Regions from separate parts of the Geodermatophilus sp. SMS 5-13 genome, predicted to be linked through region 2. Evidence: riboswitches for the same ligand, from Rfam matches in the RefSeq annotation. Region 2 holds a riboswitch; the other holds the start of a gene.
What was found. A riboswitch is a leader RNA that binds a small molecule or an ion and turns the genes downstream of it on or off. The one in region 2 is predicted to bind cyclic di-AMP.
Positions count from the first base shown of each region.

Region 1: linked by a shared signal. The riboswitch ahead of AB3388_RS26305 (C40 family peptidase) and the one ahead of AB3388_RS18225 (transglycosylase family protein) in region 2 are both predicted to bind cyclic di-AMP.

Region 1 is NZ_CP165729.1:5,421,152-5,425,340, reverse strand. Features, by position in the region: gene AB3388_RS26310 (phytoene desaturase family protein) at 1-1,251, opposite strand, end outside; cyclic di-AMP (ydaO/yuaA leader) riboswitch at 1,494-1,643, shown strand; gene AB3388_RS26305 (C40 family peptidase) at 1,660-2,736, shown strand; gene AB3388_RS26300 (hypothetical protein) at 2,847-3,569, shown strand; gene AB3388_RS26295 (DUF2568 domain-containing protein) at 3,644-4,006, shown strand; gene AB3388_RS26290 (hypothetical protein) at 3,984-4,189, opposite strand, start outside.
Region 2 is NZ_CP165729.1:3,773,827-3,778,015, forward strand. Features, by position in the region: gene AB3388_RS18210 (ABC transporter permease) at 1-249, opposite strand, end outside; gene AB3388_RS18215 (ABC transporter ATP-binding protein) at 246-974, opposite strand; gene AB3388_RS18220 (permuted SH3 domain-containing protein) at 971-2,005, opposite strand; cyclic di-AMP (ydaO/yuaA leader) riboswitch at 2,324-2,483, shown strand; gene AB3388_RS18225 (transglycosylase family protein) at 2,484-3,041, shown strand; gene AB3388_RS18230 (NAD(P)-dependent alcohol dehydrogenase) at 3,127-4,092, shown strand; gene treZ (malto-oligosyltrehalose trehalohydrolase) at 4,150-4,189, shown strand, end outside.

The sequences.
Region 1 (4,189 bases), 1.6 Mb from region 2:
GACCACCCGCCGGACGGCCTCGCCGCGGGTGGTCTCGTTGTCCGCCGCGTAGAGCTCCGCCGGGGTGTGCAGGCCGAACAGCGTCAGGGTGTGCAGGCCCGCGGCGCGCGCTTCCGGCCCGAGGATCGTCGGATCGGTCAGCGAGTGGCAGTACACCTCGAACGGGATCGTCTCGGGCAGCTGCCCGGCGGCGGCCCGGGCGTAGGCCGCGTCGAGCTGGCCGGCGGCCTCGTCCACGTGGAAGGTGCCGGCGAAGGCGGTCGCCGGGTCCGTGCCCGAGCGCAGCCGCGGCAGCCGGGCCAGGACCATGTTCACCTTCAGCTGCGAGCCGCTCGGCCGCGCTCCGGCATCGGTCCCGGTCAGCTCGGCGAGCACGGTCGGCGCCGCTCCGACGACGACGTGCCCGGCCTCGGCCGCGGCGTCGCCGTCCTCGCTCGTCCAGTGCACGGTGACGCCGTCCCGGCCGGGCTCCAGCGCCGTGACCGTCGCCCGGGTGACCAGCTCGGTCCCCGCAGCCCGGGCCGCCGCGGCCAGCGCCCCGGTGACCGCGCCCATGCCGCCGACCGGCACCCGCCAGCGCCCGGTCCCGTTGCCGATCAGGTGGTAGAGGAAGCAGCGGCCGGCGGCGCTGCCCGCGTCGTGCACGTCGGCGAAGGTGCCGATCAGCCCGTCGGTGAGCGCCACCCCGCGGACGACGTCGTCGGCGAGGTGGTCGGCGACGACCTCGGCGAGCGGGCGCTCGCGCAGGTCGTGCCAGAGCCCGGGGTCGCGCAGCCGGCCGGCGAGCTCGCCGGGCGCGAGCAGGGGCTCGGTGAGGGTGGGCGCCAGGTCCTCCGCGAGCGTCGCCAGCCGGCCGTAGAACCGCTGCCAGCCGGCCAGCTCGGCATCGGAGCCGGTGAGCGCCCGGAACGAGGCGGCCGTGGCCGGGCCCTCCTCCCGTTCGACCAGCAGGCCGACCGACCGGCCGCCCCGGGCCACCGCGGTGTAGGAGGCGACCGCCCGGTCGAGGAGCGTCAGCTCCAGGCCGAGGTCCGCCACGATGCGGTCGGGCAGCAGGCTGACCAGGTAGGAGTAGGCCGACAGGCGGACGTCGACGCCGTCGAACAGCTGCCGGCTGACGGCGGCCCCGCCCACCTCCGGCCGGCGCTCCAGCACCAGCACCGACCGGCCGGCCTGGGCCAGGTAGGCGGCGGCGGTCAGGCCGTTGTGTCCACCTCCGACAACGACGACGTCGTAGCGCGCATGCGGCATCTGCGCACCGTAACCGCCGCCCGGATGCCGTTTGCCCAGGTCGCCATGTTCACGTTCACATGACACGCCGCGGAGCTCGGGCTCGGGCTCGTCACGCAGCGTGCGCTGTGAAGCGCAAACGGTTGTGAAGAGGTGCACAAATTACATCCAGGTGATTGTCATGAGGCGGTCATCCGCTTACCGTCTGTATGTCCGTCGGGGCGTTGAGTCACTACTCAGTGACACCCGCCGGGCGCCGCCGAACCGGTGGACCGCGCGAGACGCGGACGCCGGACCGGGGACCCACCGCAGCACCGGGGTGAAGCAGGTCCGGCCCTCCAGGCCGGCCCGCCGGGCGCCTTCTGAGCCCGAACCCGTCAGCTAACTCGGTAGGCGGCTGATTCGGAAGAAATGGAGAGCCGCCAGGCCATGGCGACCCCTCGGACGTCCTTCCCGCGCCCGAACCTCCTGCAGCGCCCGCGGATCACCGCGCGCCGTGCGGTCCTCACTCTCGCCGGCGCCATCGGCGTCGCGTTCGTCCCGGTGCCGGCCTCGGCCGCGCCCGCCCCCGCCACCGCGCAGGAGGCCGCCGCGCTCATGGCGGCCCGGGCCCACGACCTCGAGGTCGTGACCGAGAAGTTCAACGAGGCGCGCGATGCGCTCACCGCCCAGCAGGACGCCGTCCGCGCCGCCGAGGCCACCCAGGCCCAGGCGCAAGCCGAGCTCGCCACCGCGCAGGCGCAGGTCCGCGGCATCGCCCGCAGCGCCTTCACCGGCGAGGGGCTCAACGGCTTCGCCGCGCTGATGACCAGCGACGGGGCCGACGACTTCGTTGCGCGCATGTCGACGCTGGACATGGTCGCCGCGCACCAGAACGAGATCCTCGGCCAGGCCGCCGAGGCCAGCCAGGTGGCCGCCCAGGCGCAGGCCACGGCCGCCAAGGCCGCCACCGAGGCCCAGGCCACCTTCGACGCGGTCGCCGCCCAGCAGGCCGATCTGCAGAAGCAGGTCGACGAGTACCAGGCCGACTTCAGCCGGCTCACCGCCGAGGAGCGGCAGGCGACCACCGAGCTGGCCGGCCACGGCGGGGAGCGCGCCAGCCGGGCCGAGCGGGCCGAGCCGCTGCCCTCGGGGCCGATCGTGGCGAGCAGCACGGCCGCGCAGACCGCCGTCGACACGGCGATGGCCCAGCGTGGCAAGCCCTACGTGTGGGCGGCCGCCGGCCCCGGCTCGTTCGACTGCTCCGGCCTGGTCCTGTTCGCCTACAAGGCCGCCGGCGTGAGCGTCCCGCACTCCAGCCTCCAGCAGTCCCGGATGGGCCAGGCCGTCTCCCGCGGCGAGCTCCAGCCGGGCGACCTGATCTTCTTCTACAGCCCGGTCAGCCATGTCGGCATCTACATCGGCAACGGCCAGATGGTGCACGCCCCGACGTCCGGCGACGTGGTCAAGGTGGCCTCGATCGACGCCGTCGGCAAGATCACCGCGATGCGGCGCATCGCCGGCTGACCCACCCGCACGCTCGCAGAGCCCCCGGCCGCCTCCCCCGCGGCCGGGGGCTCTGTCGTGTTCCGGCGCCCGGAAGGCGGCCACGCGGACGCCCGGGGGAGGACGATCCGGTGCCGGCGGCTCGGTCGGAGGTCCGGGAGGGCACGGTGGGGCAGCGGGCAGCGGAGGACGGCGACGGCGTCCCGCCGGCGGCCGGCGAGGCCGATCCGCGCATCCCCAAGCTGGACCGCGTCGCCACGACCCTGATCGGCGCCGTCGCCGCCGTCGGCGGGCTGCTCGCCGTGTTCGGGGTGAACAGCGACCGCATCGACCTGCTCCTCGACGACTCGGACGCGCGCAAACTGCTGGTCGCCGCCGGCGTCTCCGCCGTGGTGGCGGTCTGCCTCAGCCTGCTGGCGCTCATGGTCCGCGGGGCCCGCATGGAGGTGGCTGCGCTGGCCGGCGGGTCCGCCGCCTATGTCGCGGGCCTGCTGTTCGCCATCTTCGCGGCGGCCGGCGCGGCCGACTTCTCCGGGCATCCGTCGATCACGGAGGTCGCCGTGCAGCCCGGCCCTCCGGCGACCCTGTCCCTGACCGTCCGCGCCGGGAGCATGGACGAGAACCAGTCCGTCGCGGTCCGCATCGTCGACGCGCCGACCGCGGCGGTCGTCTACTCGGCGACGATGCGGCCGGACAACACCGGCCGGATCGAGCAGCAGGTCGCGTTCCCCGTGCCGGACGGCGCGCGCGAGCTCGTCCTCGAGTCCTGGCGGCTGGACCAGGCGAGGCTGCCGCCCGACTGCGCCGCCGGCCATGCCCGCGTGGTCTGCGTGACCCTGGCGCTGCCCGGGTGAGGGTTGACAGCCCATCAGTCGACGAGAACACTGCTCTCGAATCGGATCGTCGATCACGAAACGGAGCAGGAATCATGGCGCACGTGTGGAACTGGACCTGGGCCACCGTGGCCTTCGCCTCAGAGATCGCCGCTCTCGCCGCGCTCGCGGTCGGCGCCTGGTCGCTGTCCACCACGACGACCGGTCGGGTGCTGGCCGCCATCGGCGCCCCGCTGGCCGCGGCGGTGCTCTGGGGCCTGTTCGCCGCCCCGCACGCGCCGGTGCAGGTCGCGGTGCTCGCCGTCGCCACCAAGGTCGTCGTCTACGGCTCGGCGGTCCTGGCGCTCGCGCTGTCGGGGCACCCGCGGCTCGCCGCCGTCCTCGCGGTGGCCGCCGTCCTCGGCTCGGTGCTCTCGGGTCCGCCGTCCGCCCTGGTCACTCCTCCGCCGGCGGCCTGACCTGCTGCAGCAGCCCCCAGACGAACTGCGCGCGGACGCCGCCCGGGAGGTGGATCTCCCAGCGGGTCACCACGCCCGGGTCGACGCTCACCGCTCCCGGCAGGCCGACGACGTCGTCGAGCACGTGCTCCCACACCCGCAGCCGGCCCGCGGCCGCGGGCGGCACCGGCGAGCCCGGCGCGC
Region 2 (4,189 bases):
GTCCCACTCCTGCGCGGGCGCGGGCAGGCCGGACTGCGGATCGAAGGCGCTGACCCCGATCGTGGCCGGCCGGCCGCCGCCGCGCTCGGACTGCTCCTGCTGGATCTGCGCGACGATCAGGCCGAGCGCGGTCACCGTCGTCATGGCGAACACGGCCAGGAACACGCCGACCAGCGAGAGGACGACGCGGGACTTGTGCACCCGCACCTCGTCCCACGCCTCCCGCAGCGCCGCGAGGACGGCGATCACGGAACGGCCCGCTCGGCGGTCGCGGCCCGGACCTCCGCCGGCGCCCCGAGCGGGGTCAGGTGGCCGCCGTCCAGGCGGTACTGCCGGTCGGCCAGCGCGGCGACCGAGTGGTCGTGGGTGATGGTGACCAGCGCCGCGCCGGTCTCCGCCGTCACCTGTGTGAGCAGCGCCATGACCCGCGCGCCGGTCTCGACGTCCAGAGCGCCGGTGGGCTCGTCGGCGAGGACGACCCGCGGCGAGCGCACCAGCGCGCGGGCGATCGCGACCCGCTGCTGCTCGCCGCCGGAGAGCCGCTCGGGCACCTGGTCGGCGCGGGCCGCCAGGCCCACCCGGTCGAGCATCTCCCGGGCGAGCCGGGTCCGGCGGAAGTAGCTGCGCCCGCGCGCGTAGAGCAGCGGCGCCGCGACGTTCTCGACGGCGGTGCGCCGCGGCAGCAGGTTGAACTGCTGGAAGACGAACCCGAACACCTCGCCGCGCAGCCGGGAGCGGCGGCGGGCGCGGAAGCGGTCCGTCGGCTCCCCGTCGAGCAGGTAGCTGCCGGCGGTGGGGCTGTCGAGCAGGCCCAGGATGTTGAGCAGGGTCGACTTGCCCGAGCCGGACCGGCCGACGACGGCGACGTGCTCGCCGGCGCCCACCTCGAGGTCGACGCCGGTGAGGATGCGCAGCAGGTCGCCGTCGGGCAGCGCGACGTCGCGGCAGACCCCGGCCAGGGTGAGCAGGCTCATCCGAACGGACCGCCCGTCGCGGGGTCCTGGACGGTGTCGTCGGGCACCGGGACGAACTGCAGCACCGCGTCGCCCTCGGCAAGCCCCTCGCGCACCTCGATCAGGTCGCCGTCCGTGAGGCCGAGCGCGACCTGCCGCTGCTCCGGTGCACCGTCGGCGCCCATCACCCAGACGTTGCCGGTCTGCACCGTGCCCTGCACCGCGGTGATCGGCACGACCAGGACGTCGTCGGCCCGGCCGGCCTCGATCGCCATCGAGGCCCCCATGCCGGCGAACACGGTCGCCTCCGGCGGCACCGCGCAGCGGGCCGTGGCGCCCGCGCCGGCCGACGCGGTGACCGCCCCGCCGAGGGACGGGTCGCCCGTCGCCGGGTCCTGGACGCTGTCGTCGTCCGGGGCGCCGAGTGTCAGGCCGCCGCACGGGAAGGGCGCCGGGCCGCCCTGCACCGTGACCTGCGCGGTGGAGGGCGGGGTGAGCAGCCGGAACTGCTGGGCCTGGGTGAGCGGGGCGGTGACCGACAGCGTGCCCGGGGAGACCGCGCCGACCCGGTCCCCCACCGCGACGACCTGGTCGACCAGCACGTCCAGGGCGCCGACCGTGCCGGCCGCGGCCGTCTTCACCGTCGTGGTCGTCACCAGCGGCGGGCGGGGCGTCACGGTCGGGTTGCCCTCGGCGTCGGTGCCGGTGAGGGGCTCGCGCTCCTCCTCCGAGCGGATCTCGAGCAGCGCCTGCCCCGCGGTCACGCGGTCCCCGGCGGCGACCAGCAGCCGGCGGACGGTGCCGGCCGCGGTGGCCTTCACCGGGACGGCGGGATCGGCCACGACCGTGCCGGTGACGGTGACCGTGTTGACCACCGAGCCGCGGGCGGCGGGAACGGTCGGCGCGGTCAGGTCGACGGTCGGCGCGCCGGGGCCGGCGGCCACGTCGGCGTCCGCGCCGCCGCGGAAGGCGAGCACCGCGAGGGCGGCGGCGATGACCGCCCAGACCAGCAGCCGCAGGGCCGGGAAGACGACCGTTCGCAGCGCGCCCATGCATGCTCCCTTGCCGGCGGGGTTGGGGTACTCGGTGGTACCGGTCGGCACGGGACCGTAGCGGGCGGCAGCCGCCGGTGGGGCCGGTTCCGCCGCGACGCGCGCACCGTCACCCGGATGCGGGAAGCACCCGCTCCGCGACGGTGTGTCGCGGGGCGAGTGCGCTGTGCAGGACCGGCGTCGGCGCGTCGGCGAAACGCCGACGCCACGCCCGGGAACCGCCCGGTTCGACAGGCCCAGCCGGAGGGCCCTCCCTACGGTTTCGCGCGTGCCCGGGCCTCACTCGGCCGGGTGCGAGGCGCCGGCCCGCCCAACCCCGTCCACCGGCTGCCTGTCCCTCTGATCAGCCCACGGACGGGGGCGGGGGAACCACATCTGACGCACGCGCTGCGTCTCGGGGTGAAGCCGCCACCGGCGGCCGGGCACACCGATCGCCCGAACCCGACAGCTCACCTCGCCGGCGGGGATCGGAGGATCCATGTCCCAGCACGACCTTCCCGGGTACCGCCGTGTCCGCCGCCTGCTGTGCGGCGGTGCGCTGGCCCTGGGCACCGCGATCGGGGGCGTCGCCCTCGCCGCGCCGGCGTCCGCCGCCGGACACGACTGGAGCGGCGTCGCACAGTGCGAGTCCGGGGGGAACTGGCACATCAACACCGGCAACGGCTACTACGGCGGGCTGCAGTTCAGCCGCTCCACCTGGCTGGCCTACGGCGGTGGCGCCTACGCCGCCCGGGCCGATCTGGCATCACCGGCGCAGCAGATCGCCGTGGCCGAACGGACGCTCGCCGGCCAGGGCGTCGGCGCGTGGCCGGTCTGCGGGCGGCACCTGCGGGGCGGCTCGACACCGGGTGCCACGTCGGCGCGGGCCTCGCACGCGTCGCACGCGTCCGGGGGCAGCTACGTGGTGAAGAGCGGTGACACGCTCGCGAAGATCGCGCGTGCGCACGGCATCAGCTGGCGCGCGCTCTGGGCGCAGAACCGGGGCGCCGTCCACAACCCGCACATGATCTACGTGGGCCAGCGCCTGCACGTCTGACGGGAGGAGCGGGCGAGGGAGCCGGGCCGGGGTGGCGTTCCCCGGCCCGGCTCTCGTCGCGTCGAGGCGCCGGTAGGGTCCGGCCGTGCGCGCCGCCGTCCGCACCCGGTACGGCCCGCCGGACGTCGTCCGGGTCCTGGACGTGGACCCGCCGCGGACCGCCGACGACGACCTGCTGGTGCGCGTGGTGGCCACGACGGTGAACCGCACCGACTGCGCCTACCGCGCGGGCACGCCCGTCCTCGTCCGGCTCGGCACCGGCCTCCCGCGGCCCCGCGTGCGGGTGCTCGGGACGGAGTTCGCGGGCGTGGTGACGGCGGCCGGGCCGGAGGTCACGACGTTCGCGCCCGGGGACCGCGTGTTCGGCTACGTGGAGGGCCGGTTCGGCGCGCACGCGGAGCACCCGGCCGTCGGCGCGCACGCCTCGGTCGCGCGGGTGCCGCCGGGGGTGGACTTCCACGAGGCGGCCGCGGCCACCGAGGGCGCGCACTACGCCCTCGCCTTCGTCCGGGTCGCCCGGGTTCGGCGCGGGCAGTCCGTCCTCGTGCTCGGGGCCACCGGGGCGATCGGCTCGGCGGCCGTCCAGCTGCTCGCGGCCGGCGGCGTCCGGGTGACCGCCGTGGCGCCGGGCAACGCCGACGTCGTCCGCGGGCTGGGCGCCGAGCGCGTCGTGGACGCCGCCGCCGAGGACGTCACCGACGACGGGCAGCGCTACGACGCCGTCCTCGACGCGGTCGGGAAGAGCACGTTCGCCCGCTGCCGGCCGCTGCTGGGACCCCGCGGCACCTACACCTCGGCGGAGCTCGGGCCGGCGGCGCAGAACCTGGCGCTCGCGGCGGTCTCGCCCCTGTCGCCCGGCCGGCGGGTGCGCTTCCCGTATCCCCGGCACGACCAGGCGATGATCCGGCGCCTCGCGGAGCTGCTCGGGTCCGGCCGGTTCCGGCCGCTCGTCGATCGCCGCTACCCGCTCGAGCGGATCGTCGAGGCCTACCGGTACGTCGAGACCGGCCGCAAGCTCGGCAGCGTCGTCGTCCGGGTCGCCGACGATTGAGCCGACGGCGCCCGGGCATGATGCCTGGGCTCCCGCTGCCGGAAGGAAGGCTCCTCCATGCCCGACCCCGTCGAGTTCGCCGTCTGGGCGCCGCTGC